3 regions of the Vibrio sp. 2132-1 genome follow, and region 3 is predicted to be linked to each of the others. Evidence: predicted binding sites of a transcription regulator. Region 3 holds the regulator's gene; each other region holds the start of a gene.

What was found. Region 3 encodes CRP, which controls carbon source genes, mostly activating them, when cyclic AMP is high. Its sites were predicted from a motif close to TGTGANNNNNNTCACA; they were not measured.
Region 1: the regulator CRP is predicted to act here: its motif matches at 6,143-6,158, upstream of cytR (DNA-binding transcriptional regulator CytR).
Region 2: the regulator CRP is predicted to act here: its motif matches at 6,037-6,052, upstream of deoD (purine-nucleoside phosphorylase).

The regions. Positions count from the first base shown of each region.
Region 1 covers NZ_JAWPON010000022.1:20,529-30,889, reverse strand. Annotated here, with positions in the region: gene rpsS (30S ribosomal protein S19) at 1-195, opposite strand, end outside; gene rplB (50S ribosomal protein L2) at 217-1,041, opposite strand; gene rplW (50S ribosomal protein L23) at 1,057-1,359, opposite strand; gene rplD (50S ribosomal protein L4) at 1,356-1,958, opposite strand; gene rplC (50S ribosomal protein L3) at 1,976-2,605, opposite strand; gene rpsJ (30S ribosomal protein S10) at 2,620-2,931, opposite strand; gene rpmE (50S ribosomal protein L31) at 3,387-3,608, opposite strand; gene priA (primosomal protein N') at 3,904-6,108, shown strand; gene cytR (DNA-binding transcriptional regulator CytR) at 6,411-7,439, shown strand; gene ftsN (cell division protein FtsN) at 7,662-8,210, shown strand; gene hslV (ATP-dependent protease subunit HslV) at 8,326-8,877, shown strand; gene hslU (HslU--HslV peptidase ATPase subunit) at 8,901-10,232, shown strand.
Region 2 covers NZ_JAWPON010000005.1:293,114-303,474, reverse strand. Annotated here, with positions in the region: gene R8N47_RS07755 (DEAD/DEAH box helicase) at 1-829, opposite strand, end outside; gene R8N47_RS07750 (Lpp/OprI family alanine-zipper lipoprotein) at 1,380-1,634, shown strand; gene R8N47_RS07745 (L,D-transpeptidase family protein) at 1,661-2,587, opposite strand; gene phrB (deoxyribodipyrimidine photo-lyase) at 2,594-4,009, opposite strand; gene R8N47_RS07735 (MerR family transcriptional regulator) at 4,032-4,832, opposite strand; gene R8N47_RS07730 (YbgA family protein) at 4,822-5,772, opposite strand; gene deoD (purine-nucleoside phosphorylase) at 6,171-6,881, shown strand; gene R8N47_RS07720 (lactate dehydrogenase) at 6,952-8,421, shown strand; gene R8N47_RS07715 (hypothetical protein) at 8,588-10,072, shown strand; gene R8N47_RS07710 (GGDEF domain-containing protein) at 10,056-10,361, shown strand, end outside.
Region 3 covers NZ_JAWPON010000027.1:11,579-21,939, forward strand. Annotated here, with positions in the region: gene kefG (glutathione-regulated potassium-efflux system ancillary protein KefG) at 1-376, opposite strand, end outside; gene R8N47_RS21880 (ABC transporter ATP-binding protein) at 586-2,505, shown strand; gene R8N47_RS21885 (TIGR02444 family protein) at 2,502-2,990, shown strand; gene R8N47_RS21890 (hydrolase) at 3,078-4,085, shown strand; gene R8N47_RS21895 (YheU family protein) at 4,119-4,331, shown strand; gene R8N47_RS21900 (phosphoribulokinase) at 4,457-5,326, shown strand; gene crp (cAMP-activated global transcriptional regulator CRP) at 5,567-6,199, shown strand; gene R8N47_RS21910 (DUF1338 domain-containing protein) at 6,336-7,127, opposite strand; gene astD (succinylglutamate-semialdehyde dehydrogenase) at 7,376-8,833, opposite strand; gene astA (arginine N-succinyltransferase) at 8,862-9,881, opposite strand; gene R8N47_RS21925 (aspartate aminotransferase family protein) at 9,991-10,361, opposite strand, start outside.

The sequences.
Region 1 (10,361 bases), on a different contig from region 3:
TTCATCAGTTACAAATACTGGTACGTGCTGACGACCATTATGGACAGCGATGGTCAAACCGATCATCGTAGGGATGATCATTGAACGACGGGACCAAGTCTTAATAGGCTTTTTGTCTCCGCTTTCCACCGCTTTCTCTACCTTCTTCAGCAAGTGTAGGTCAATAAAAGGACCTTTCTTGAGAGAACGTGGCATGGCGATTCCTCTTTATATAGATTACTTGTTACGACGACGTACGATGTACTTGTCAGTGCGTTTGTTCTTACGAGTCTTGAAGCCTTTAGTAGGCATACCCCAAGGAGATACTGGGTGACGACCACCAGAAGTACGGCCTTCACCACCACCATGTGGGTGGTCAATCGGGTTCATTACAACACCACGAACCGTTGGACGGATACCGCGATGACGTGATGCACCTGCTTTACCAAGTTCACGTAGCATGTGCTCAGAGTTACCAACTTCACCGATTGTTGCACGGCCTTCAGAAAGAACTTTGCGCATCTCGCCAGAACGTAGACGGATAGTTACGTACGCACCGTCGCGAGCAACGATTTGAGCGTAAGCACCAGCCGAACGAGCTAGCTGACCACCTTTACCAGGCTTAAGTTCAACGTTATGTACTGTTGAACCTACTGGGATATTACGCATTGGTAGAGTGTTACCAGCTTTGATTGGTGCATCAACACCAGACTGAATAACATCACCAGCTACAACACCTTTAGGTGCTAGGATGTAGCGACGCTCACCGTCTTTGTAAAGAACTAGAGCAATGTTTGCGCTACGGTTTGGATCGTATTCAAGACGCTCAACTGTCGCTGGAATACCATCTTTAGTACGTTTGAAGTCAACTACACGGTAGTGGTGCTTGTGACCACCGCCGATGTGACGTACTGTGATACGACCCTTGTTGTTACGACCACCGTTCTTAGAGTTTTTCTCTAGAAGAGGTGCGTATGGCTTGCCCTTGTGTAGGTCAGCGTTAACAACTTTAACAACGTGACGACGACCAGGGGAAGTCGGCTTACATTTAACAATAGCCATTTTTAACTACTCCTGTTATTCCGCGCCGCCAACGAAGTCAAGATCTTGACCTTCTTTCAAAGTAACGTACGCTTTCTTAACGTCGCTGCGGCGACCTTGGCGTAGACCTTGACGTTTGGTCTTACCCTTAGTGATAAGAGTATTTACAGACTTAACTTCAACTTCAAATAGCTTTTCTACAGCTGCTTTGATCTCTTTTTTAGTCGCATCTTTAGCTACTTTGAAAACGATAGTGTTCGCTTTCTCAGCTGCCATAGTTGCTTTTTCAGAGATGTGCGGTGCACGTAGAACTTTTAGGATACGCTCTTCAGTGATCATGCTAGCATTTCCTCTACTTGCTTAACTGCTTCTGCAGTCATTACAACTTTGTCAAACGCGATTAGAGATACTGGATCGATACCAGCAACATCACGTGCGTCAACTTTGTATAGGTTACGAGCAGCTAGGAATAGATTCTCATCTACTTCGCTAGTCACGATTAGAGCGTCAGTTAGCTCAAGCTCTTTAAGCTTAGCAACTAGCTCTTTAGTCTTTGGTGCTTCAACTGAGAAGTTATCAACAACGATTAGACGCTCTTGACGAACAAGCTCAGAAAGAATGCTCTTCATAGCACCACGGTACATTTTTTTGTTTACTTTTTGGCTGTGATCTTGTGGTTTCGCAGCAAAAGTAACACCACCTGTACGCCAGATTGGGCTACGGATTGTACCAGCACGCGCACGGCCAGTACCTTTTTGACGCCATGGCTTAGCGCCACCGCCAGAAACTTCTGAACGTGTTTTTTGAGCACGAGTACCTTGACGAGCACCTGCTGCGTACGCAACAACTACTTGGTGTACAAGAGCTTCGTTAAACTCACGTCCGAAAGTAGTTTCGGAAACAGTTAGTGCATCGGCACCTTTAACCATTAGTTCCATTACTTACTCCTGAGACGTTATGCTTTAACAGCTGGTTTAACGATCACGTTGCCGCCAGTTGCGCCTGGGACTGCACCTTTAATAAGAAGCAGGTTGCGCTCAGCGTCAACACGTACGATCTCTAGGTTTTGAGTCGTTACACGCTCAGCACCCATGTGACCTGCCATTTTCTTGCCTTTAAATACGCGACCTGGAGTCTGACATTGACCGATAGAACCAGGAGCACGGTGAGACAATGAGTTACCGTGAGTCATATCTTGAGTACGGAAGTTCCAACGCTTAACAGCGCCTTGGAAACCTTTACCCTTAGATGTACCAGTAACGTCTACTTTCTTAGTTTCGTTGAATAGTTCAACAGTTAGTTCTGAACCAACTTCGAACTCTTCGCCGTTTTCTAAACGGAATTCCCAAAGACCGCGACCAGCTTCAACGCCAGCTTTAGCAAAGTGACCTGCTTCAGCTTTGTTTACACGGTTAGCTTTCTTAGAACCAGCTGTAACCTGGATTGCTGCGTAGCCGTCAGTTTCAAGAGTTTTCACTTGAGAAACACGGTTAGCTTCAACCTCAACAACTGTTACTGGGATAGAAACGCCTTCTTCAGTAAATACGCGGGTCATGCCCACTTTACGACCGATTAGACCAATCATACTTCTAATCTCCCTTAACCTAGGCTAATTTGAACGTCAACGCCCGCAGCAAGGTCTAGACGCATTAGAGCATCAACAGTCTTGTCTGTTGGCTCAACGATGTCGATTAGACGCTTGTGAGTACGGATTTCGTACTGGTCACGTGCTTTCTTGTTAACGTGTGGAGAGATAAGAACTGTGAAACGCTCTTTACGAGTTGGCAGTGGGATTGGACCACGAACCTGTGCGCCAGTGCGCTTAGCTGTTTCAACGATTTCCGCTGTAGAAGCATCGATTAGTTTGTAATCGAAAGCTTTTAGGCGGATACGGATACGTTGGTTCTGCATGAGACAGAGCTCCAAAATTAATAAATTACACAAACAATATCGCCACTCAAACTCGTCAAGACGAGAGAATGCCGATTGATTTATGTGAAACCGTAGCATCCAAGATTAGGACGCATTGTCAGTTAATTTTCGATTAACTATCCCTATATGCCAAAGTCACCTTTGAGGATAGTTTTTCCGAAGAAAAGATAGCTAATTGTATTAACCGCGAACATAAGCTGAGTATACATTACCTCACAAATCCTTAGATTTGCTCGCTCCTCACTGCTCATTGGTTCACAACTGGCTTAACCAGTGCGCTGCATTATACAGATCACACTTTAGGTTGCAAGCGCTGAGTGAAAAATAATCGGGAATATTCCAAACCCTATACATCTCTCTTCGCTTGGTAGCCATTAAACAAAAAGGACGCCGAAGCGTCCTTTTCTAAACTGTAATCGTAATAGCGGCTGCTATTATTTCTTACCGCTTGATAGTGCACCGAAACGCTTGTTGAAGCGATCAACACGGCCGCCTGTATCAACGATACGTTGCTTACCAGTGTAGAATGGGTGACACTTGTCACATACGTCTAGGTGGATAGACTCTTTACCTAGAGTAGAGTTGAACTCAAAAGAGTTGCCGCAAGAACAAGTCGCTTTTACTGCTTTGTATTCTGGGTGGATACCAGCTTTCATGGGATAACCTCAATAGTAGGCCGTGTCGCTATACGAATCTAAGCCGCACACCACACGCAATTAATAATAAAATGGGATACCGCATCAACTAATTGCCGAAGCCATATCTCAAGGCGCGATATAGTAAAGAATCACATTGCTCGGATCAACACATTTGGCAACTTTTTCGCCACTTTTTTAGCCAGACTAATCATAGAGGCACGATTCACGCTGAATCATATTGCTTTACTCGAATTTCCATACCGATTTTAATAGACTCTCATTTCCTTTCCCTCTTTTTAATAGCTAAAAATTTATGCGCCCAACCATTGCTAGAGTGGCATTACCCGTTCCGCTCGACAAACAATTTGATTACGCCATTCCGGGGCACCTGTTTCCGATCATTGGCGGGCGCGTATCCGTACCTTTTGGACGTCAAACGTTAGTTGGCATCGTCACCGCAATGGTAAACCACTCCGACTTTCCTAAAGATCAGCTTAAGCCAATCAAAGCGGTATTAGACTCCCAACCGATATGGCCAGAGACGCTTTATTCTCTGCTAAATTGGTGCAGCCAGTTCTACCAATACCCACTTGGAGATACGCTACACAATGCGATGCCAGCAGCTCTACGTAAAGGAAAGCCTGCAGATTTTGCGACGCTACAAGAGTGGCAAATTACCGAATCCGGTAAAGACAAGCTGATGCAAGGGCTTGATCGTCGAGCGGTCAAACAACAGAAGGTCTTGCAAATGTTGGTTAACTGCGCTTTGCCTCACCAGGAATTTGTCGACCAAGAGATAGCCTCAACAGTACTAAAGTCTTTAGAAGAGAAAGGCTGGATTGAACGTATCGAGAAGAAGCCTGCAATCACCCAGTGGGGACAGCACGTTGAATGCGACGTCGAGAAGCCAAAGCTCAACCACGAACAAGCGCTGGCTATTGCGAGTGTAAATAGCCAAACAGGTTTTGCTTGCTATTTATTAGAGGGAGTAACTGGCTCTGGTAAAACAGAAGTTTACTTAAACCTTATCAAGCCAGTTTTAGAGCAAGGGAAACAAGCATTAGTTTTAGTACCTGAGATCGGTCTAACGCCCCAAACCATCAACCGCTTTAAGCATCGATTTAATGTCCCGGTAGACGTGATTCATTCAGGTTTGAATGAAACCGAGCGACTTAACGCTTGGCTTTCTGCCAGGGATAAAGCAGCGGGAATCATCATTGGCACTCGTTCAGCCCTGCTGACACCTTTTGCTGATTTGGGGATTATTATCGTGGATGAAGAGCATGACGCTTCTTATAAGCAACAAGACAGCTTGCGTTACCACGCTCGTGATGTTGCTGTCATGCGCGCCCATAAAGAGCAAGTACCGATTATCCTGGGCTCAGCCACACCTGCACTGGAGACATTGCACAATGCCCTGTCAGGCAAGTATCACCATTTAACACTAACCCAACGAGCTGGCTCTGCCGTACCAACCACCAATAAAGTGTTAGATGTAAAAGGTCAGTATTTAGAAAGTGGCTTATCTGCCCAACTGATTGCCGAGATGCGCAAGCATTTAAAAGCAGGCAATCAAGTGATGTTGTTTCTTAACCGTCGAGGCTTTTCGCCCGCTTTGATGTGCCATGAATGCGGTTGGATTGCAGAATGTAAACGCTGTGATGCGTACTATACGTTCCACCATTACAGCAACGAAATACGCTGCCATCACTGCGGATCACAACAACCGGTGATTCATCAATGTCAGGGGTGTGGTTCAACTCAATTGGTTACCGTCGGCGTAGGAACGGAACAACTCGAACAACAATTGGCTCAGTTATTTCCAGAATACAACGCTATTCGCATCGACAGAGACAGCACACGTCGCAAAGGTAGTTTGGAAGATGCCCTTGAATCAATTCGTAAAGGTGAACATCAAATTCTGATTGGCACCCAAATGCTGGCTAAGGGGCACCATTTTCCAAATGTAACGCTCGTTGCTCTTTTGGATGTTGATGGCTCTCTCTATAGTAGCGACTTCCGCGCTTCCGAGAGACTAGCGCAGTTGTTTATTCAGGTCGCTGGTCGTGCCGGCCGCGCAAGTAAACCTGGCGAGGTTATCCTGCAAACCCACCATCCTGAGCACAGCTTGCTGCAGGCCCTGCTTCAAAAAGACTATCGCCACTTTGCTATGACTGCTCTGGAAGAACGCAAACTGGCTCAGCTTCCGCCTTATAGTTTCTTGACTCTGTTCAAAGCAGAGGCAAACCAAAGTGAGGTAGTTGAAGACTTCCTGCGTCAGGTTCGTTTTACGTTAGAGTCACACCCTCTGTTCGATGATTCTTGTATGGTATTAGGCCCAACTCCTTCACCTTTGGCTAAGCGGGCTGGTAAATACCGCTGGCAACTATTACTACAAACTCAACATCGTTCATTGATGCAAAAGTTATTAACCAGTGCCAAACCTGCTATTGAGTTGTTGCCAAATGCTAAGAAAGTACGCTGGAATTTAGACATAGAACCACAAGATCTCAGCTAGCAAACGTTTAACTATGTAATGAATTACCATTTAATGTGACCAAAATCACACCAAGATTGCAATTTTTGTTAAACAGACCGTAACTTTCACTTTAGAAATGAATAGACTATCCAAATTAGAAAAGTCTAAAGTGACTTGTTTGCACAGGCTTAAATTAAAACAATGACTATTCCCATAAATTGATATCGCGGTGAAGAATCCATTTTCCCACTCGTTAACACGAACTGAGCGAAGAGCAAACACAGCTCTAACTCGGTTGATTACTCTGATTTCAAACCGGAATAACGTCACCTTGGCAAAAAATAAATGAGAGGTTAAAAACTATGGCGACAATGAAGGATGTTGCCCAGCTTGCGGGAGTGTCTACGGCTACGGTATCTCGAGCCTTAATGAATCCAGAGAAGGTCTCTTCTTCTACAAGAAAGAGAGTAGAAGAAGCCGTACTTGAAGCGGGTTATTCTCCAAACTCATTAGCGCGTAACTTACGTAGAAACGAATCAAAAACCATTGTTACTATCGTTCCCGACATCTGTGATCCTTATTTTTCTGAAATTATTCGCGGTATTGAAGATGCAGCCATGGAACATGGCTATCTAGTCCTTCTGGGCGATAGCGGACAACAGAAGAAACGCGAAAGCTCTTTCGTTAATCTCGTATTTACTAAGCAGGCAGATGGAATGCTACTGCTTGGTACAGATCTACCATTCGATGTCAGTAAGCCAGAACAAAAGAACTTACCTCCGATGGTAATGGCGTGTGAATTTGCGCCTGAACTCGAGCTTCCGACAGTACATATTGACAACCTGACCTCAGCATTTGAAGCGGTGAATTACCTGACCCAATTAGGTCATAAAAGCATTGCTCAAATCTCTGGACCAGATACAGCAATATTGTGTCAGTTCCGCCAACAAGGCTACCAACAAGCCCTGCGCCGTGCCGGCATCAATAAAGATCCACAATATAGTGTCATTACTGAATTCTCTTTTGATGGCGGAGCAAAAGCCGTTCGTAAACTGCTCGAATTGCCAGAGCCACCAACGGCTATTTTCTGTCACTGTGACACAATGGCCATCGGCGCAATTCAAGAAGCGAAAAAGCTTGGCTTACGAGTCCCGCAAGATCTCTCTGTTGTGGGCTTTGATGACATTAACTTCGCTCAGTACTGCGATCCACCGTTGACCACTATCTCTCAGCCTCGCTATGAGATTGGTCGACAAGCAATGCTAATGATGCTCGAGATGTTAAAAGGCCACGACGTGCATTCAGGCTCGCGTCTGCTTGAAACTAATCTCGTCATTCGCGGAAGTGCAGCGCCACCACAGCGCCCTTAACCTAAAGATTAGTATTCATCCCTAAAGCGGTGCTAAGGCGCCGCTTTTTATTTACCCTCCTGCTTTTTGTGTATCCCTGAATAAATATAAGCGAGAACTGAAACACCCCCCTATACTCGGGCGTTGTCGCGCTTTAGCTATCAAGATTCTATCAATAGGGTGTTTTCTCAACTCGTTCTGGATTAACATATTTGCAAGAATCCTTGATGACCAGAAATAACCGTGGCAAATAGAGATTATGTAAGACGGGGGCGAGGCGCCCCAAAAAAGTCGACAAAAAAACAGCCGCCGATAAGAAAAAAGCCTTGGCGTAGTGGTCTGCTCGCAATCTTGCTAGTGGGTAGTTTTGGCTATGGTCTTTACCTTTTGAGTAGCGATCCAGAACCTAAACAGCCTGTAGTGAAACAGCCAACAACCACTGTCAGTAAACCAAAACCGAAAAAAGATTTGCCGCCACCACCAGAAGAAAAATGGGAATATGTTGAGTCACTACCGAAACGTGAAGTTGAAGTTGTGGCCAAAGAAATTGAAGTTTCTAAAATTCCTTACATCATGCAGTGTGGCGCGTACAAAACCCAGGCACAAGCAGAAGAGCGCAAGCTTGCAATCGCATTCCAAGGGATGTCGAGCAAGATTCGTAAGAAAGAAGGCAGTTCATGGTATCGCGTGGTACTAGGTCCGTATAAGTTCAAACGTGATGCAGAACGTGACCGTCATAAACTGCAACGCGCGAAAATCGAGCCGTGCGCGATTTGGAAAGAAAATCTTTAAACTCAGGCCCTAGGAGCTAAGATCCTAGGGCCTTTCTTTTTGCCCCCTTGAATCCCCATTTCTCCTCCCCCATATACTGAATTAAATCCAAAGAGAAATAATCAAGAGGTCGACTGTGACTACCATTGTATCTGTACGTCGAAATAATAAAGTCGTCATCGCGGGTGATGGCCAAGTATCTCTAGGCAATACCGTAATGAAAGGTAATGCGCGCAAAGTTCGCCGCCTATACAACAACCAAGTACTAGCGGGCTTTGCCGGCGGTACTGCGGATGCCTTCACCCTTTTTGAGCGCTTCGAAAGCAAACTGCAAATGCACCAAGGTCACCTAACCAAAGCAGCAGTTGAGCTAGCCAAAGACTGGCGTAGCGATCGTGCTCTGCGCAAGCTCGAAGCCTTACTTGCCGTTGCCGACGAAACCGCATCGTTAATCATTACTGGTAATGGTGATGTCGTACAGCCAGAACACGACCTGATTGCGATTGGCTCTGGTGGTGCTTACGCACAAGCAGCAGCAACCGCCCTACTAGAAAACACAGATCTAGATGCTCGTGAGATCGCGGAAAAAGCTCTCAATATCGCGGGTGATATTTGTGTCTTCACTAACCATCACCACACGGTAGAAGAGCTAGACTCAACAGTAGAGCCTGAAAAACCAACCGCGTAATCGTAACGAAGTAAGGAAAGAATATGTCTGAAATGACGCCTCGCGAAATCGTTCATGAATTGAACCGCCACATTATCGGTCAAGAAAAAGCCAAGCGTTCGGTTGCGATTGCACTTCGTAACCGCTGGCGCCGCATGCAGCTTGAAGAAAACTTGCGTGCCGAAGTGACGCCCAAAAACATCTTGATGATTGGTCCTACTGGTGTTGGTAAGACCGAAATCGCACGACGCCTCGCAAAACTGGCAAATGCCCCTTTCATCAAAGTTGAAGCGACAAAATTCACCGAAGTGGGTTACGTTGGTAAAGAAGTTGAAACCATCATCCGTGATCTAACAGATGTCGCGGTAAAAATGACGCATCAACAAGCGATGGAAAAAGTGAAGTTCCGCGCAGAAGAGCAAGCGGAAGAACGTATTCTTGATGCGCTACTGCCACCGGCACGTGATAGCTGGGGTCAAGCAGAGCAAACGGAAGAGTCTTCTAACACTCGCCAGATCTTCCGTAAGAAACTGCGTGAGGGCCAACTAGACGATAAAGAAATTGAACTCGACGTAGCCGCACCACAAATGGGCGTAGAGATCATGGCGCCTCCTGGTATGGAAGAGATGACTAACCAGCTGCAAGGCATGTTCCAAAACCTCGCTGGCGACACAAAGAAAAAACGTAAGCTGAAAATCAAAGACGCAATGAAAGCGTTAGCGGAAGAAGAAGCGGCGAAACTGGTAAACCAAGAAGAGCTAAAAGAAGCAGCGATTTTCAACGTTGAAAACAACGGCATCGTATTTATCGATGAGATCGACAAGATCTGTAAACGCGGTGAGAGCTCAGGCCCAGACGTTTCACGCGAAGGTGTTCAGCGCGACCTACTTCCATTAATTGAAGGCAGCACAGTATCAACCAAGCACGGCATGGTAAAAACAGACCACATTCTGTTCGTTGCATCTGGTGCATTCCAAGTGGCAAAACCGTCTGACTTGATCCCAGAGTTGCAAGGTCGTCTACCAATTCGTGTTGAGCTAGAAGCACTAAGCAGCAACGACTTCAAACGTATTCTAACAGAGCCGAAAGCCTCTCTAACAGAGCAGTACGTTGCGTTGATGAAAACGGAAGATGTGGACATCGAGTTCACAGAAGACGGCATCACGCAAATCGCGGAAGCGGCATGGACGGTCAACGAAAGCACAGAAAACATCGGTGCTCGTCGCTTACACACCGTAATGGAACGCTTGATGGATGAAATCTCTTACGACGCAGCGGAGCAATCTGGCGCTAAATTCGTTATTGATTCCGCTTACGTGAAAGCGCGCCTAGGCGATACGATTGAAGATGAAGATCTAAGCCGATTTATCCTATAAATAGTAAGATTCAATTAGCCTAGTGAATTACATTGTGTAAATGTGCACACTTGGAAACTTTCATTTGGTTAATTTAAGTTCATTCAAGCCATTACCGTCACGCCACTTTTAATAGGGATGACACTGTGT
Region 2 (10,361 bases), on a different contig from region 3:
CCTTCAGTTTCTTTTCGTTTAGCTTTTCTGTTAGTCGCTCAGTATCATCACGCGTTGCCGTAAAGATAATAACTTGACGATATTCAGCCTCAGAAAGAACACGATCTAAAATTGCCTCTTTATGATCCAGATGATCACACAAGTAAAATTTTTGCGTAATATCTTTATGTTCTTCGTTAGAAACGCCGATAGCAATACGCTTTGGCGCATTGAGCATTTCAGCCGCGATTTCATTGACGTCTGCATGATCTAATGTCGCAGAGAACATCAACGTTTGACGACGACGATGCTTGGCTGCTTTATGAATGCGACGAAGCTCTGGTGCAAAGCCCAAATCCAACATACGGTCTGCTTCGTCAAGAATCAGTGTTTCCAAACCATCCAGATAAAGCGAACGATGATCTAAGTGATCAGCCAAACGTCCTGGTGTCGCCACGATAAATTTCGGGTAACGACGCAGAGCTTTTACCTGATCGTTAAAGTTCTCACCACCCAAAACCAGTGCTGCTTCATAAGATAGGCCAGCTAGCATAGAACGAAGCTCACCATATACTTGTTTCGCTAACTCACGAGTAGGAGCAAGGATAACCGCGCGAGGGTCTTTCGCAGAAAACGATTTTGTCTTTAAAGACTTATGAAGCATTGGCAATACAAACGCCAAAGTCTTGCCCGAACCCGTTTTCGAAGATGCCAATAGATCCTTGCCTGCAATCGCAACAGGAATCGCCTGCTGCTGAATGTCAGTCGCTTTTTTAAAATCGTAGTGTTTTAGGTTCTTCAACAATCGGTTGTCTAGGCCTAGATCTTTAAATTGCAAAGTATTCTCCAATAAATCAGTCAGCGTCTGAGCGCTCTGTAGTGTCGTTTCCGCTCTAACGCAGCAAAAAAATAAAGCTCGGTATAATACCGCAAATCATAGGAGTATAGATAGAGATCACACAAACTAATTCCCTGTGGTGAAGGTAAAACATCATTTGTGGCTCAGTTCAGAGTAAACCCTAGCCTTTTTGATGTGCATCTGAACGTGAAGTTCAGTGAAAGGCCTTTCAGATATGTCTTCTATTCTTCAACAAAACGACGTAAATAGCAGTTATTTGGGCCAATAAACTTTCATTTGTGTCAATATCGTCTAAATTATTGATATCAGGAACGTGGCAAATACACCTGCTATGAAAACTGTTGTGAGAGCGAGGGAGAAGATAGACTATTCACCTTTGTTAAGCTCAGGTAAAAGTTGACGTCAGGTACTCCATGAAATTCTTGGGTTTTTTTGACTTTTGCTACATCATGTACTGATAAAATGTAACCACATTTAACCTCGCTACTGTATAAAATAATAGTTGGTGGCGAGACTTTCACTATAAGCAAGGAGTTCTTATATGAACAAAACGTTGATCGCAGCTGCAGCAACTTCAGTACTTCTACTAGCCGGTTGTGCTTCTTCTGATGACGCAGCAACAGCAAATGCAGCAAAATTAGACGAACTAAGCAACCAAGTTAGCCAACTAAGCCAAGACGTACAAGCTCTTCAATCTGACGTTCAAAAATCAGGCGCAGCAGCAATGGCTGCTCAAGAAGAAGCTGAGCGTGCTAACGAGCGTATCGATAACATCGCTCAGTCTTACACTAAGTAAGATTTGATACCGCGTCTTAACGCCCGTTAAGGCGCGGTTATTTCGACAGGAACCCCATTCTGTGCAGCGATTGCTGCTTTAGCCTTCACGTTTTTCATACCGAATTCATCCAGCCACCACTTTAACTCTTTCGGCACTTTGAGTTCATCTTTCTCGCCATTACTACGAGTCAAAGGCTCATGTGCTTCTAAGAACACACTTCTGTCAGGTTCAAGTGTCATTTTGATAGGCTGATTAATGATGTTAACGTCTTCGCCGTTACGAACCTTGTCAAATAACCACTCAATGTCACTTGGGTCCATACGAATACAACCCGCGCTGACTCGCATACCAATCCCAAAGTCCTTGTTGGTACCATGAATTAGGTATTCGCCATTCCCGTAAGCTAAACGCAATGCAAACATACCAAGTGGATTATCAGGCCCCGCAGGAACAACGGCTGGTAGATCAATGCCCTTTGCTTTGTACTCGGCACGAATAGAGGCTGGAGGAGTCCATGTAGGGTTCGGTCGTTTTTGGCTGATACGCGTTGTCATTACTGGGGTATCGCGCCCTATTCGGCCAATTCCGACAGGAAATACATGGACAATATCCTCTCCTTTCGGAAAGTAATACAAGCGCAGCTCGGCTAGATTAATAACGATACCTTTATAAGGTACGTCTGGGAGGATTAGCTGTGTCGGAATAGTAAGAACATGCCCCTCTTCTGGTAAGAAGGGATCCACGCCTTTGTTTGCGGCCATTAAACCTAGCATACCCACATCGTAGAGCTTAGCGATATTTGCCATGGTTTCGCCTTCTTGAACGACGTGGTTTTCAAGGCGACCAATTAAACGGCTTCCATCCTCTGGTAATTCGTACATCTTAGCGAATGATAGACCACTCACTAAAGATAACGACACAGATAGCAGGGTACGTTTTGCGAAACTCATTGATCGCTTTTTGCTAAGCATTTCACTCTATTCCTTGGCACTTTTAAAGAGCTGTAAGGTTATCTCTCTTTCTGTCTTGTGATCAACCATCGGCTTGTGATATTCCAGTAAAGAAAAGCCCTCCCAAGTCCAAGGTTTATGGATGTATTTGTTCGGTACACTTTTGATTTCTGGTACCCAGTGGCGCACAAATTCACCATTAACATCGAACTTTTCGCCTTGGCTTATCGGGTTGAAAATACGAAAGTATGGCTGCCCGTCACAGCCCGTAGAGGCAGACCATTGCCAGCCACCATTGTTCGCTGCAAAATCGCCGTCCACCAGCTTACTCATGAAGTACGCTTCTCCCCATCGCCAATCAATATGTAAGTCCTTGGTAAGAAAGCTCGCGACAATCATACGTAATCGGTTGTGCATCCAGCCTGTTTGATTGAGCTGACGCATTGCTGCATCAACGATTGGGTATCCTGTTGTTCCTGTCTTCCATCGCTCAAAGGCTTTCTCATCATAGGACCACTGGATTTTATCCTCCCAATCGATAAATCCTTTGCCTTTGACGAGTTTTGGTTCGAAAACCAATAGGTGCTGATAAAACTCACGCCAAATGATCTCACTTAGCCAAGTTGCTTTCCCTTCTGTAAGGTCATTTTGTTGATTTTCAGCATACAAACGAGCAATACACTGCCTTGGTGATAGTGCGCCAATCGCAAGGTATGGAGACAGTTGGCTAGTGCCATCAATAGCTGGAAAGTCTCGCTCGCTTTGATACGCGTCACTGCGCTCCCGTGCAAATTCCCTAAGCTGCTTCAAAATATCATTAGTCGAAGCCAGCCAGTCTTCACTGGATTCTCGAGGATAGCTAAATGTGAAGCTTGAATTAAATCGAGCCGACTCTAATTGTTCGAGTACCTTTTTATTGAGTGGCGCTTGCTCGTGAGGTTTTACTACCGTCGGCATATGGAACTGCGTTAACCAAGCACGCTTGAATGGCGTAAATACCTTAAAATATTCGCCTTGCTTATTAAGAACCGTCGTTGGCGCGTGCACACATTTGTCATGAAACAGTTCAAATTCGATATCGTGAGAAGCTAACGCTTCACTTACTTGTGTATCGAGCTCTCGTTCGTTCACCTCATAGTGAATGTTTGCCATGACAGACGTGGCTTCAAGTGTTTCCGCCCACCCACTAATCACATCTGTACAATCGGAAAACGACGGCACCTCTTTGTACAAAAAAGGAATATTAAGGCTTTCAAGCTCCTCGTTAAGACAAGCTAAGCGACGAGCAATGAGGTCTGCCTGCATCGGCGCCATGTGATGCTCCCGCCACTGCTCTGGCGTCGCGATAAAGCAAGCGACGACAGGCTGACCTGAATCCAATGCCGCTTTGAGTGCCGTGTGGTCTAACGTACGCAAGTCACGTCGAAACCATACTAAAATCATGGTAGCTCCTATCTTTTGTCTACTAAGTTAGGTGTAATTTCTCTATCACTTCAGAGCACCCCATCCGATCACCTAGCTGTGCGTGAAGCATTTTGATGGACGCTACTTGTTTAGCAGCTAGTGCTTTATTGGAGAAAAGGTAGATAAACGAACCATTTTCAATGACCTCGTGATCTAGTAGACCAGAAACATCATCAACCTTATCGATCAAAGTCGTGTGATACCCTTGTTCACAAAGCTTCGCTGCTTGAATCCAACTCTCAGATTCTCTGTTTTGTTCAAAGCTAATGAGCAGACACTTTCCTTTGGAAGCGGCTTTGTTTTCAGAATCGATAACAAGGGCAAGACGAGTGATCAAACAAGTCTGAAATAACCCCACCTGCAAGGATCGCAACGATCCTTTTACCATATCTAGCGCATCAAATACTGGGCTAATAAACTGATCAATAACGAGTTTTAGTGGGTACTCTTTAAGAACAGAGGCAAGTAAACTCTCTGCTTTTCCTCGATTCAGGGTAGACAGCGCAAGCAGCATGTTTTCAACTTCTTCGAGTGTGCGAACCTCGTTTTTGACTTCGACATCGGCGCTTTTTCCTAGCAGCCCCTTCACTTTACCAATCGAAATCCCCTTCGCGAGCCAACTCTGGACTTCGCGAATCGTATCGAGATCTTGCTGGCGATAGAGTCTGTGTCCTTTTTCAGTTCGCTGAGGCTGGATCAAGTTGTATCTTCGTTGCCAAGCTCTCAGCGTAACTGGTTTTACACCCGTGATTTCTGCGACATCTCGGATCGCGTATAGTTTTTCTTCTGAACTACAAACCATAGCGTAATCTCATCTCCTGCGGATACGGTTCTAAAAACTTCTGTTTTGATAAATACTCGTCTGGGTAAGTATTTAAGTAATGCTTAATCAACGTAAGTGGTGCTAGCAGAGGCAGCATTCCAATACGGTAGTCGTGAATCACTGTCGCTAACTCTTCTTTTTCTTCTTTAGTTAGTGAGCGTTTGAAGTACCCTTGTAAATGCATCAACACATTTGTGTTATTTTTGCGGCTAGCCCGATTCGTTAACGCCTTCATCAGTCCTAAACGATACTCTTGGTAAAAGTCTTCAATTTCATAATTAGCGACATCGGCAACTAAGCGGCCAAGGGATCGGTATGACTCTGGGTGGTGTGCCATTAACGTCAGTTTGTAGCGCGAATGAAAGTCGATGATTTTGCCACGAGTAGGCTCACCATCCATCGAGTCGTAAAAGTCATTTAGACAAAATACTCGAGTAATAAAATTTTCTTTCAATACAGGGTCGTTAAGTCTGCCATCCTCTTCAACAGGCAACCAAGGCATTTTTTGCATCAATGTTTGTGTATACAAGCCAACACCTTCTTTCGCAGCACTGTTCTTGCTGTAAACCTTGACTCGCTCCATGCCACAAGTTGGTGACTTGGCACAAACGATGTAACCACAAAGCTGCTCGCTTTGAAGTTCATCTACTTTATTGGCCGAGTAAGTGAGCATATTGTCGGTATGATCATTTTCTGGATTTTTGGTTTCAACCAATGCAACACGCTCTTCATTAGAAACAAGACGAATTGTTGGACGGGGTACTGGCATACCTACGCCGACTTCAGGGCATACCGAAACAAAGTCAAAATACGGGCTGAGCTCTTTAGTCACAAAGTTGCTCACCTTATGACCAGAGTCAAAACGCACTCGTTCACCCAAAACACACGAACTGATACCTACTTTGATTGAAGATTCCATGATGACGCATCCCTATACAAAAAGTTTTGTTGTATAACTTATAGCAAGCCTTTCCAGATTGTACAAGAAAATAAGTTGTACAATTTAATCGTTTTACTTCACTCGAAAGTATTTCGATCAACCAGCTTTCAGAAAAAAGTTTGGCCCAAAAACAAAGAATTTGTGCGCGCAATCGACAAACTGCTCAAAAGCAAATCGATTGCTCTTTTGGTTTCAACAGATTTAGTTATCAATAGGAGTTGCAGTTTCTAAATGCGTGGTTTTTGTGACTAAGCTCTCAAGGGGCTACTGTACGTCCCGATATTATTGCCTCAACGAAAACGAACAAGTTCAACAGAATTGGTAATAGCGTTCTATAATAGAGGCGTTTTATCAAAACAAAACTTTGGAGAGCACTTATGGCAACCCCACACATTAACGCACAACCAGGTGATTTCGCTGAAACAGTTCTGATGCCAGGCGACCCGTTGCGCGCTAAATACATCGCTGAAACGTTCCTAGAAGATGTGAAACAAGTTTGTGACGTTCGCAACATGTTCGGCTTTACTGGCACTTACAAAGGCAAAAAAGTTTCTGTAATGGGCCACGGCATGGGTATCCCGTCTTGCTGTATCTACGTACACGAGCTAATCGCTGAATACGGCGTGAAAAACGTTATCCGTGTAGGTAGCTGTGGTGCAGTACGTGACGACGTGAAACTAATGGACGTTGTTATCGGTATGGGTGCTTCTACAGACTCTAAAGTTAACCGTATCCGTTTCAACAACCACGATTTCGCAGCAATCGCTGATTACGGTCTTCTAGAAGAAGCAGTTAACCAAGCGCGCGCTCAGGAAGTGCCTGTAAAAGTAGGTAACGTATTCTCTGCAGACCTGTTCTACACACCAGAAGCAGACATCTTCGAGAAGATGGAAAAACTAGGCATCCTAGGTGTAGACATGGAAGCGGCTGGTATCTACGGCGTAGCAGCTGACCTAGGCGCGAAAGCACTGACTATCCTGACAGTTTCTGACCACATCATCCGTGGTGAAAAACTAAGCTCAGAAGAGCGTCAGAAGTCGTTCAACGACATGATGAAAGTTGCACTAGAAACTGCAATCAACATCTAAGAACAAATAGTAAGTAATAATTTGCAGCCAGAGTTATGCTGGCTGCCCGAATTATCCCGAGGGGGCGATTGTGTCTAACGGCGAACTGCCAAAAGACGCAGATGGGTTACAACTCAACTTTTGTAAAACATTGGCGTGTGACAACTTTGGATTGAGTGATGCAAAGCGTTACGTTCTGCAACATGCGAACCCTAAGCGTCCGGCGATGGTATGCCGTGAATGTGGAGCTTTCCCCCCCTTACTTAATAATCGCGATGTCGTGAACGAACTTCATCGCCTGCGGCACGTCCACAGTGACGGGTTGCCTGCTTGCCGTAATGATGATTGCGACAACTTTGGACTTTCTGTCCACACTCACAAACACCTCTATCACGCTTTCGGTTACAGTGGCGATCGCCAACGTTACCGCTGTAAAGTGTGTCAAAGTACCTTTGTCGACAAGTGGTCTGGTGCCAACAAGAAGCTTCAATTTCAAGAGAACTTGATGGGTTTATTGTTTACGGGATATTCCGTACGAGAAATCTGCCGCAAGCTTAGTATTAACCCAAAAACCTTTTACGATCATGTTGACCATATAGCTAGCCGCTGCCGCCGCAAGCTGGCAACCATTGATGCGCGCTGGGTAAACCACGCAACGTATTATGAATTGGCCTCAAACTATATTGCATTGCAACCGAACAGCAATAATGGTGTGTATTGGATTGTTTCTGGCGAAGCGCATTCTGGCTATATTCTTTGCCAGCACGTCAATTATTCCGCTGATGAAGAGCCAATCGCAACGCTCGATCATAATCCTTACGAGGAGGTGTCTCGTTTTGTTTCCCAGGAGTATGTAGCGGAAGCAAGTGAGCCGCTTGCGGAACCTTCTTATCACCTCAGAGAGCGAATTGACCAAAAATACCAAACAATTTTGGCTCGCGGTAACGTAGAAGACCCTCTTGGTAATCTATCTGTATTTCATTACCCTTCAAAAGGGGCATTAGTCCGTCCGCCATACACCTCGTATGCACACTATTTGCACGTACTTGATATGTGCTGCCCAAACAAACGTGTATCTCTATACATGCCTCAAGATCCCCTACTACGTTCAGCTGCACTGAGCGTTTGTTTACCTCGTATTAAAGAGAAAAGTGTCGACTTGATGTACGTAGAAGAGGACGCTAGTTGGGACATGAGCACTCCCTTTGGCAAAGTCGATATCGCCTATATGAGTTGGTGGCGCGATCGTTGGGCAATCTCTAGTCAAAACGAAAACCACAAAGGCATTTGCTACCTCGCTGGCGATCAAAATGAGCCTGAAAAATGGTTTAACGTTGCGACAACTCGTCATGTGAAGTTTTATCAAAACCGCTTTCAGATTCTTTTCGAAAGCTTCATTAACGAGCCACGTCGCAAATTACGACCTGCTGGTATTTTACCTCTTTTAGATATATTCAGAGCTTGGCATAATTTGTGCTATCAGGATAAACAAGGTCTTACCGCTGCACAAAGGTTAGAAGTCTCTGATGCACCTTTGACAATCAAACAGCTCCTATCGTAGCTATTCTATTGGTAATTTAGATGTAGTAATTAGGGGTTGTAACGGTATACATTACGGCCCCTGATCGTTTACCAAAACGTTATCCGCATCGCTTTGGTAAAGAAACATGCATCTAACCACTTAATATTAGGTGTGATTTCCAGTTCGATAGTCATGGATGTGAACGTTGGATAAAAACCAAATTCAGCTAGAAGATGATCTCACTAAGCTTAAAGGCCAAATAAAATCGGCCCCTAAACATACCTTTAATATTGCGCAGCAATATCGTATCCGCGCGGAACAAATTTTATTTGTGGACGGAGAGATCAAAGCCTTACTCATCATGGCGCAATGCTGTTGGTGCCTAATGGATTACCGACAAGGCTTAAAACTCGTCAAAGACGCTTACAGCAAACAAACACAGCTTGAAACCGACGATCATCTCCCGGAAATTCTCCATCTTTTTGCACTCCAATATTGGGGCCAAGCAAAGTATTATTCCGCGCAACAATATTGGATTAATGCGCTCGAACAATCTGCTCTTGTTGATGATGTTGAAATTCAAATCGAATCTCTAATTGGGCTTGGTAATGTATGGCGCATCACTAATGAACACCAACTTGCCGCTTCAACTCATGAGTTAGCCGTTAAAGTGGCAAACAATGTTCGTATTGCTTGGTTAGAAGGCAAAGCGCGCATCCTATTAGCTTGGGACTATTACTTACTAAATAAGTTTGTCGAGATGCTTACGGTACTAGATGGAGCAACCGAAGTATTAAAAGATCATGATGACAGTACGTGGCAAGCCGAGATCTGGGACTTTAAAGGGTTAGCACTGCTTGGACTAGAACGCCTTGATGCGGCCGAAGAAGCCACCCAAAAAGCCCACCAGCTTGCCATTGAGCATGACCTCGTTTGGATGAAAGCACACTCTTTTATTAGCCGAGCAAGACTTGAGCTTTTGCGCCAAAATACAGACAGCGCTGCCAAGTTGCTACTTGCAGCAGAAGAATCTGCACTCAGTTTCGACCACGGTGAGCTACTCAGCCAAATTTGCTTCCAACAATCACGAGTCGCTGAAGAACAAGGTGACTTTGAGTCTGCGTTTAACGCGTTCAAGAAATACCGTAAGCACGCACTCAAAATGCTCAAAGAACAAACTCATCGAATCAGCATGGATAAAGCAAGAGGCTCTAAACGCCAACTAGAGCAGCGAGCACGTAAGCTGATCAATCATATTCGCTCTCAACACGAATACGACCCTGAAAAACAGTTCTCTAATGTCGTTTCTGAGACCTACTGGTGGGAACAGTTAGTTTTGTTTAAAACGGAGCTCAAACGCTCTAACCACGCCATCATTATGATTCAGCATTCAAACCCCGAAGTTCTCGATGTTTGTACCGAGCTCGTTCATGCATTGACAACCTCCAGCGACCTCATCTCGAGAATTTCCAGTAACAGGCTAGCAATGTTAATTGCAGAAAAAGGTCAAGCAGCAGAAGAGGTCTACCGCACTGTCCAAGCGATGTTAGACATCTATCCATGGAAGCGACGCGGAATCAAAGGCCCTAAACCGATACTGTATTTGCAAGATATCCTGACCTTCCCATTCACGTTAGAACAGCTCGAAGAAAGTTATATTGAGGTAATGAAGAATGGAACAACTGCTTAGCAAGGTGACTGACGCAGGTATCGATCCTTCTTCCGTTTCAGGTGAAGAAGCGATTACGCTATGGGAACACATAGGGTTACATATTGCGTCAACAAACCGAGAGAAAGCGCATTGCTATATCATTAGCGCCGAGTATCGAAGAGAGATCAAACAGCTCAACGACAGCATTAGTGAATTGAAACAAGCGCTTGAGTTGCTTGTTTTACCAGAGGATGTAGAAGATATTCTTTCTGTGAAAGCAAGCTTGAGTGAGCGTTTAGTTGAAGTAGGTGACTACAATGCGGCATTA
Region 3 (10,361 bases):
ACCCCTTCGCGCTGAAGGCTTCTTCTTTACCACCTGTTGTAATGACACTGCGCCAGTATTTTCCTTCTAGCGCCGCACCTCCGCCAAACGCAAAGCCTTTACCTAACACTCGGTCTAGCCACTCTTTTAATAGGGCTGGACATGAATACATATAAAGTGGATGGTGAAATACGATCACATCGTGAGCGAGCAACAACTCATGTTCGTAATTCACATCAATAAAGAAATCAGGGTAAACACCGTAAAGATCGTGCACAGTGACGTGATCAAGCGACTGAGCTTTTTTTATCATCACTTGATTGGCAATCGAGTTATGTGGCTCTGGATGAGCATAAATGACCAGAACTTTTGGGAGAATAGACGGTGCAACAGCCAAATGGTCGTCCTTGTGGTTATTTTTATCCGTTATCAAATTGTTATACTTTTTTGTACAGCATAATGCAATTAAAGCGAATCAATCGACTTTTCCGGCCAATACCCCTACTATTCACCGCTAGATATATACCCAAGTGGCTTTAAAAACGATTGAAACCACTTCGCTATGTAACCAAGCAACGCGCACTGCGCAAAGTGAATGAAAACTTTATGATTACCTTCTCTGATATTCAGTTACTGCGTGGCGGTAAACCTCTTTTAGACCAAGCTTCTGCGACTATTCACCCTGGCGATAAAGTCGGTCTTGTGGGCAAAAACGGCTGCGGTAAATCAACGCTGTTTGCCCTACTGAAAGATGAACTGTCAATTGATGCTGGCTCATTTAGCCAACCTCAACACTGGGAGTTGGCCTGGGTCGCACAGGAAACGCCTGCGCTAGAGCGCACTGCACTGGAATACGTCATTGATGGTGATCGCGAGTACCGAGCACTCGAAAAGCAGTTGGCTAAAGCAGAAACACAAGACAACGGAACCCTAGTTGCCGAGATACACGGTAAAATTGAAACCATTGGTGGTTACAGCATTCGCGCTCGCGCGGCAGAACTGCTCGATGGTTTAGGGTTCAGCCAAGAGCAAATGAGTTGGAGTTTGACCCAATTCTCGGGTGGTTGGCGTATGCGTCTTAACTTGGCTCAAGCGCTATTGTGTCGTTCTGATCTACTGCTACTCGACGAACCAACCAACCACTTGGATTTGGATGCGGTAATGTGGTTAGAGCGTTGGCTACAAAACTACCCTGGCACGCTGATTCTGATCTCGCACGACCGAGACTTCCTTGATCCAATTGTTGGTCGCATCATTCACATCGAGAATCAGCAGCTGAACGAATACACGGGTAACTACTCGTCATTCGAAAACCAACGTGCGCAAAAAATGGTGTTACAACAAGCGATGTTTGAAAAGCAACAGAAGCAGATGTCGCACATGCAAAGCTACATCGACCGCTTCCGTTACAAAGCATCAAAAGCACGCCAAGCCCAAAGCCGTATCAAAGCTTTGGAGCGCATGGAAAAAGTACTGCCAGCTCAATTCGATAACCCATTTAGCTTTCAATTCCGTGAGCCAGCTGCGCTGCCAAACCCAATCATGATGATGGATGAAGTATCTGCAGGTTACGGTGACAACCTCATCTTAGAGAAGATCCGCTTGAACTTGGTTCCTGGCAGTCGTATTGGTCTACTCGGCCGTAATGGTGCGGGTAAATCGACATTAATCAAGCTGCTCTCTGGTGAACTTAACGCGCAAGGTGGTGACCTAACTTACTCACAAGGCGTGAAAATTGGTTACTTCGCTCAGCACCAGTTAGAAACGCTTCACCCTGAAGAAACACCGCTGCAACACATGATGCAAATCGCACCCGATCAAACCGAACAGCAGCTACGTGATTACCTAGGTAGCTTTGGCTTCCAAGGTGACAAAGCACTAGAAAAAGTTGCGCCGTTTTCTGGTGGCGAAAAAGCCCGTTTGGTATTGGCTTTAATTGTGTGGCAAAAGCCAAACCTGTTGCTACTTGATGAACCAACCAACCACTTGGATTTGGACATGCGTCAGGCATTGACGATGGCACTGCAAACGTTCGAAGGTGCAATGGTGATTGTTTCGCACGACCGCTATTTACTGCGCGCTACGACCGATGACTTGTATTTAGTGCATGATCGACAAGTTGCTCCGTTCGACGGTGACTTAAATGACTATTACAAATGGTTAACCGAACAACAAAGAGCGGAACGCAAAGAAGCGCAGGCCGCGCAGCCAAGCAAAGATACGGCCAACAGCGCAGCTGCGAAGAAAGAGCAAAAACGTCGCGATGCAGAGTTTCGAAAACAGACAGCGCCAATTCGCAAAACGCTGACACAACTAGAAAATAAAATGGATAAGTTAGGTGCTGCACTGGCCGAAGCTGAAGAACAATTGGCGGACAACTCACTGTATGCGGCCGAAAATAAAGCTAAACTTAACCAAGTGCTGGCACTTCAAGCTTCTAGTAAGGCTGAGCTCGAAGAAATTGAAATGGAATGGATGTCTGCTCAAGAAACGTTGGAGCAGATGGAGCTAGAGTTTAATCAATGAGTAATCAACACGCTGAATACACACTCACCCTAGAACACCTTTGGCAGTTTAGTCTGCAGTTTTATGGTGTGCGAGAAGTGAAAGAGGCGTGCTTATCATTGCAAAACAACTACCACGGTAACGTGAACCTACTCCTGCTGCTCAGATGGCTCGATGAGCAGCAACTCATTTTCCAAGAAAAAGACTGGCCCTTGGTGCAAGACTGTCTAGGTAGAAGCGAAACTTTACTTCACTCCTTTCGCGACCTTCGTCGCCACCTTAAGTCTCAAGTCAATGACGCTTTGTATCGTGAGACCTTGCAGTTTGAGCTGCAACTAGAAAAGCAGCAACAAGCGGATTTGGTGGACTGCATTAACTCACTTACACTACTCAAAAATGATGGTGACCCACTGACGTTGAGATACTGTCGTCAACTCGGTGGGGAGCATTTGCAGCAAGCCTTTGCTATTCCGGTGCCAAACATTCAACCACCAAAACGCCCATAAATCTGTAGAATACCTATAATCTTTATAAAGGATTATATTAATAAGTTCTTCAACGGACACCGAAGGACCGCATAAGAGCAGTTAGGTATGACACAATTTTTCGCAGCCGCCGGGATCAAAAACCCGCATCTCCAAACACTTTTGCCGCGTTTTATTCGCAAAAAAGCGTTATTTACGCCGATTTGGCAAACCCTCGATACATCCGATGGCGACTTTCTCGATCTCGCGTGGAGCGAGAACCCAACCCAAGAGCCTGCACAAAAAAAGCCGATTTTTGTTTTATTTCATGGATTAGAGGGGTGCTTCTATAGCCCTTATGCCAATGGGTTAATGAATGCATTTGCTCAATCTGGATGGCTGTCGGTGATGATGCATTTTCGTGGCTGCAGCGGTAAACCAAACAAAAAAGCACGAGCTTACCACTCGGGTGAAGTGACGGATGCTCGTTACTTCCTAGAGCACCTTGAACAACGTTTTCCTGATAATCCCAAAGTTGCAGTTGGTATTTCTCTTGGCGGTAACATGTTGGCGAATTATTTAGCCCAATATAAAGACCACCCTATTTTGAATGCAGCGACTATTATCTCAGCGCCTTTAGACCTAGCGGCGTGTGCAAACCGTATAGAACAAGGCTTTTCAAAAGTGTATCGCCGTTATCTGCTTTCTTCACTGAAACGTAACGCGTTACAAAAGCATCATCTACTGCATGGCGAGCTTGCGCTGTCCTACAACTCAATAAAACGTGTCACACGATTGTATGAATTCGATGATTTGATTACCGCACCATTGCATGGCTTCAAAGACGCACAAGATTATTACGACCAATGCTCTGGCTTAAGTAAACTACAGCAAATCACGCTACCCACACTGATCATCCATGCCAAAGACGATCCGTTCATGACCGACGATGTGATCCCGAAGTTTGTTCTGCCAGATAACATTGATTACCGTCTCTTTGAACACGGTGGCCATGTTGGCTTCCTGACAGGAACGGCGTTAAAACCTAAGTTTTGGTTGGAGGAAGCGCTGCCCGCGTATTACGAAAGTATCGCCGCAGATTACCTTTCTGCTGTATCCAAGCAACGAACGCAGTAAACTAGCCGCTCATCATAAAAGTTAGAGGTATTTATGATCATTCCATGGCAAGACATTGCGCCGGAAACATTGGAAAACTTAATTCGTGAATTCGTCTTACGCGAAGGAACGGATTACGGAACCGTCGAGGTTTCTTTGCAAGACAAAATTGATCAAGTCAAAGCTCAATTGGAAAAAGGTGAAGCGGTTATCGTGTTCTCTGAGCTACACGAAACCGTCGATATTCAACATAAAACAAAATTTTAGACCCTTCACATTTTACCGTATCCCACTCGATGACAAGGTATTGTTACGTGCTATAGTGGGATATCGACCGTGCAGTAGTAACTCTACTGCACATTACAGGTAAGTAATTTTCGACAAGGTTTGTCATGTCAGCTAAACACCCAATTATTGCGGTTACTGGTTCGTCCGGTGCCGGCACGACCACTACATCTGAAGCCTTCCGTAAAATGTTCAATATGATGAACGTTAAACCCGCATGGGTTGAAGGCGATAGCTTCCATCGCTTTACTCGCCCAGAGATGGACATCGAAATCCGCAAAGCCCGCGAGCAAGGTCGACACATTAGCTACTTTGGCCCACAAGCTAATGACTTCCCGGGATTAGAAGAGTTTTTCCGTAAGTTCGGGCATGACGGCACTGGCAGCGTGCGCCGTTATCTGCACACGTTTGACGAAGCGGTTCCCTACAATCAAATGCCAGGCACGTTTACACCGTGGCAAGACTTACCCGAAAACAGCGACGTGCTGTTTTATGAAGGGTTACATGGTGGCGTGGTCGATGGCGATGTTAATGTTGCTCAACATGTGGATTTCTTAATTGGCATGGTGCCGATTGTGAACTTAGAGTGGATCCAAAAATTCGTACGTGACACTCGCGATCGCGGCCATTCGCGTGAAGCGGTAATGGACTCAATCGTGCGATCCATGGACGATTACCTCAACTATATCACTCCGCAGTTTTCTCGTACTCACATCAACTTCCAGCGCGTACCGACCGTTGATACTTCCAACCCACTTAATGCAAAAGGCATCCCTAGTTTGGATGAGAGTTTTGTGGTGATTCGCCTACGCGGTATCAAGAATGTCGACTTCCCATATCTGCTGGCCATGATTGATGGCTCATTCATGTCACGCCACAACACGATTGTCGTACCCGGCGGTAAGATGAGCTTTGCAATGGAGCTCATAGTTCGGCCTATCCTACAACAGCTCATCGAAACAGGGAAAATTGGCTAAAAACCTGCCTGCGAAGATGTTTACTTTTCATACCGTGATCATGTGCACAGTTTTGCTTACAAAATCTCAATCATGGCACGATTAAAATCAAGAAATCGTTTTCGAAAAAGGATACTATTTCTTACCGAAACACAAGAGAGCTTGCAGCATATAAAAAGTGCTCTTATTCTAGTAGGCCTAATTCAGGCTTAGCTAAAATATGGATAGCGCAAGCGTACCCTGCAGAGGAAGTGAGATATTATGGTTCTAGGTAAACCTCAAACCGACCCAACATTAGAGTGGTTTCTTTCACACTGTCATATTCATAAGTACCCTTCAAAGAGCACGCTAATTCACGCGGGCGAAAAGGCAGAAACTTTGTACTACATCGTTAAAGGTTCTGTTGCGGTTCTTATCAAAGACGAAGAAGGTAAGGAGATGATCCTTTCTTACCTAAACCAAGGAGACTTTATTGGTGAACTTGGTCTATTCGAGGAAGACCAAGAGCGCACAGCTTGGGTTCGTGCTAAATCTCCTTGTGAAGTTGCTGAAATTTCTTTCAAGAAGTTCCGTCAGCTTATCCAAGTAAACCCAGACATCCTAATGCGTCTTTCTGCGCAGATGGCTCGTCGTCTTCAAGTAACTAGCCAAAAAGTGGGTGACCTGGCGTTCCTAGACGTAACTGGTCGTATCGCTCAGACGCTTCTGAACCTTGCAAAACAACCAGACGCAATGACTCACCCAGACGGCATGCAAATCAAGATCACTCGTCAAGAAATCGGTCAAATTGTTGGCTGTTCTCGTGAGACAGTAGGTCGTATCTTGAAGATGCTAGAAGAGCAGAACCTAATCTCTGCTCACGGTAAAACCATCGTGGTTTACGGTACTCGTTAATCTCGAACTAGAGTGACACGAACAAAATTATAAAAGCCACCAATGGCAACATTGGTGGCTTTTTATTTACTCATGACCAAATGAGATAGGGTGCAGCGAACACTAATGAGTAAGCTTAACAGGTTAACCCTAAAACTTAGCCATTCGTACTTTCAAAGATTTTGTCAGCTGAAGCGGCCACGAAACCTGGGTACAAATCACCATTTTCCATCGGATAGCGCTTAGCAAATTCATAAAACCCGCCAGGGATAATTTCAGTGCCTTCGCTAAAACGAACCGCTACTTTATCTGCCATGGTCGATGACTGCTCTAGCAACACCTCAGGAGTGCCCTTCACTTCACCACCATTTTCATTAATGGTAAACCCAGCGGTACGCAGATGATCGTTTACCTGCTTCACTTCTTCATATTCATTGAGCTGGTTAACGCTCACCGTGAAGTGGTTTGCTCCGTAACCATGCGCCGCAAGCCAAGATGCGTACTCACTTTCTTTAGCCAACGTTTGGTAATCAGCAAAGCTTAAATCCCACAAGCGTCCACCATGTAAGAATGCGCTATCTTTCAGCTTGTCAGCATCGATTTGTGCCACCAAATTTTTCACAATCTCTTGTAGCTCAGGCGAGCACTCTTCAACTTTTAGCTCACTAATAAATACTTTAGGTTGCTTCGGATCTGGGTGCTCATAGTGCTTAGCAACCAGCTTTTTGCTTTCGAAAATGTAATCACCACACGCCTTGTAACCAATAGCTACAAATGGCTTAGCTAGAGTTTCAATACCAAGAGGCGCGATATTGAAGGTACGTAAAGCTATATGATCATTAATCAGAGGCTCATCTTCTTGAAGCAGCTGATGCACTTTAGCAGCCGAAGGGCAAAGACGTTGAATGTAATCTTGCCATAGCGATTCAAATAACACATCGGGCGTCATAACGACTCCTTGTTACGAGATGTAGAGTTTAAAGGTAAGCGGAAGTTGGCTGCTCGTTCACAACAAAAGTTGTCCAGAATAATGAACGAGCAACCATCAACCTGTGACGGTAAATGCCAGTCAGTCAACACGCTTTTCCGAGTCTTTGCTCACTTTTCGTGTTCTGCCAACGATCACTACAACCCATACCTAAATGATGCGCCGGCAAGGTGAGCCGCAATGCATAGTTGCGACTCTATTATTAAAACTTATAGTGCTACACCTGGACTCAATGTTGCAGGCAAGACAGTTTCTTGACCTTCCATTGATGCCATTGGGTACGCACAGTAATCTGCTGCGTAGTAAGCGCTTGGGCGCAAGTTACCCGACGCCCCCGGACCACCAAATGGCGCATCACCGCTTGCCCCAGTAAGCTGGCGGTTACGGTTCACGATTCCTGCACGAATGTGGTCAACGAAGTATTCCCATTCTTGGTCGTCGGTTGAAACCAAACCAGCAGATAAGCCAAAGCGCGTATCGTTTGCTAGCGCCACGGCTTTGTCTAATCCTTCGTAGCGCACCACTTGCAGAAGTGGGCCGAAGTACTCTTCATCTGGTAACTCAGCAATGTTCGTTACATCAATGATGCCTGGAGAAACAAACGCCGCCTCTCCTGCTTTCGCTTCAATCAAGCTTTCACCGCCAAGAGACTGTAGATTAGCTTGTGCATCAAGAATAAACTTGGCTGCCGCGACCGAAATTTGCGGTCCCATAAATGGCGCAGGTTCTGCAAATGGTTGGTCTACGCGAATATTGCGTGTCGCTTCAATGAGTGTGGTGATAAGCGCATCGCCTTTTTCACCCAATGGCACATACAAACGACGAGCACACGTACAACGCTGCCCAGCACTGATAAACGCTGACTGGATGATGGTGTAAACCGTGGCATCCAAATCACCATATTTATCAGAGATCACCATCGGGTTATTACCACCCATTTCTAGTGCGAGCATCTTGCCCGGTTGACCCGCAAATTGACGGTGTAATACATGCCCCGTATTCGCGCTACCCGTAAACAGTACGCCATCAATGCCTTTAGCGTCAGCGAGGGCGATACCAGTTTCTTTCGCGCCTTGGACAAGGTTAATCACGCCTTTCGGCAGACCGGCTTCTTCCCATAGCTTCATTGCCAATTCACCCGTCCATGGCGTTTGCTCAGACGGTTTGAAGACTACCGTGTTACCAGCCAATAGCGCAGGCACAATGTGACCATTTGGTAGGTGGCCTGGGAAGTTGTAAGGACCAAACACCGCCATCACGCCCAATGGGCGGTGGCGCAATACGATTTGGTTGCCTGCTGCTTCACGGCTCGCCTCACCAGTGCGGTCATGATAAGCGCGAATAGAAATCGCAATTTTACCTGCCATCGCTGCCGCTTCGGTACGTGTTTCCCAGATTGGCTTGCCGGTTTCTTTGGCAATCACTTCAGCGATTTTTTCGCTGTTCTCTTTTACTTTCTCAGCAAAAGCCAACACGATCGCCTCACGCTTTGCAAATGGACGCTTTTTCCAGTCAATAAACGCTTCACGCGCTGCAGATACCGCCTGGTTCACCTGCTCTGCCGTTGCACCTTTGCCTTGCCAGATTACTTCTTGGTTGTACGGCGACAGAGACGTAAATGCTTCACCCTGACCTTGTACCCACTCACCTGCAATCCAATGTGTCATTGTTTCTATCCTTAAATTCTGTCGTCTGTTACTGCGGAAGAAGGCGAACGAAATCCCCTTCTTCAACCGAAAGTGCATCCGCAACGTCTGGTGCAATCATCACGCTTTGTGTTTCTGCGTCATACGCCGCTTTAGTGACTGTCGCACGGAAGTTCTCGAAAGATGAATTACACATCAAGAAGTCTTGTGTGCTGGAATGTTCAGAGATTTTGACTTGCGCACGGAATGAATGACGTACCGACTCAATATTACGCAGATCACACTCAACCGTTGGGCCACCGTCGAAGATGTCGACGTAGCCTCGGTTGGTAAAACCTTCACGCTCAAGCAGCTTCAGCGCTGGACGCGTGTTGTCATGTACTTGACCAATCACGGCTTGCGCTTCTGGGCTGAGCAGATTGATGTAAATAGGCAGTTTCGGCATCAAGTCGGCGATAAAGCCTTTCTTGCCGATACCTGTCAGGTAATCTGCAAGAGTGAAATCGATAGAGAAGAAATGCTCTTGAAGCCATTGCCAGAATGGTGAATTACCCTCGTCGTCTGAAACGCCACGCATCTCCGCAAAGATCGTTTCAGAGAAGCGCTCTGGGTGCTCTGCCATCATTAGGAAACGACACTTCGACATTAGACGACCATTCAGACCTTGGCGGAATTTCTCACGCAAGAACAAGGTACAAATTTCGCTGTTACCCGTGTAGTTATTACCAAAAGTAAGCAGTTTAACGACGTTGTTAACGCCAAGCTTTGGCGACGAGTGCACAACTTTACTAATGTGATATGAGTAAAATGGGACATCCCAGCCGATAGATGCTTCGATTCCGGTGGTACCCGCAACCTCACCCGTTTCAGAGTCAAAGCCAACCATCAGGTAGCCTTCATCGCCTGGTTCTGCCACATCTGGCTTACCAAAGCTGTACTCTGAATGTTTGATTCGATTGGTTAACAGTTCTTCGTTAACCGGTAGAGATGTAAATCCGTGACCAGACTCCACCGCACAAGTGTGCAGTGCGTCGTAATCCGACATCGCGATAGGGCGAACTACTAGCATCAATACTCCCTCCAGATGCAAGAAGATCCTAACTATATTGTAGGAACAATTCCCCCATCAGAGATCCTTGACGGGGGTGTCTGCGTTGACGTTTAAACTGATATCGCGCTTAAACTAAAGTCGCGATCGCTTTATCCAGTTTCGCCAAGCCTTCTTCAATTTCTTGTTGTGTGATAACGAGTGATGGTGTGAAACGTACGACATTGGCACCCGCAACCAATACCATGAGACCTTGTTTACCTGCAGCAACCAGCACGTCACGCGCACGGCCTTGCCATTCTTCATTTAGTGCAGCGCCAAGTAATAGGCCTTGACCGCGCACTTCTGAGAAGATGTTGTACTTCGCGTTGATCTTCTCTAGACCTTCACGGAACATTGCTTCGCGTTCTAGTACACCAGCCAAAACCTCTGGCTTAGTGACTTCATTTACAACCGCTTCTGCAACCGCACACGCTAGTGGGTTACCGCCATATGTAGAAC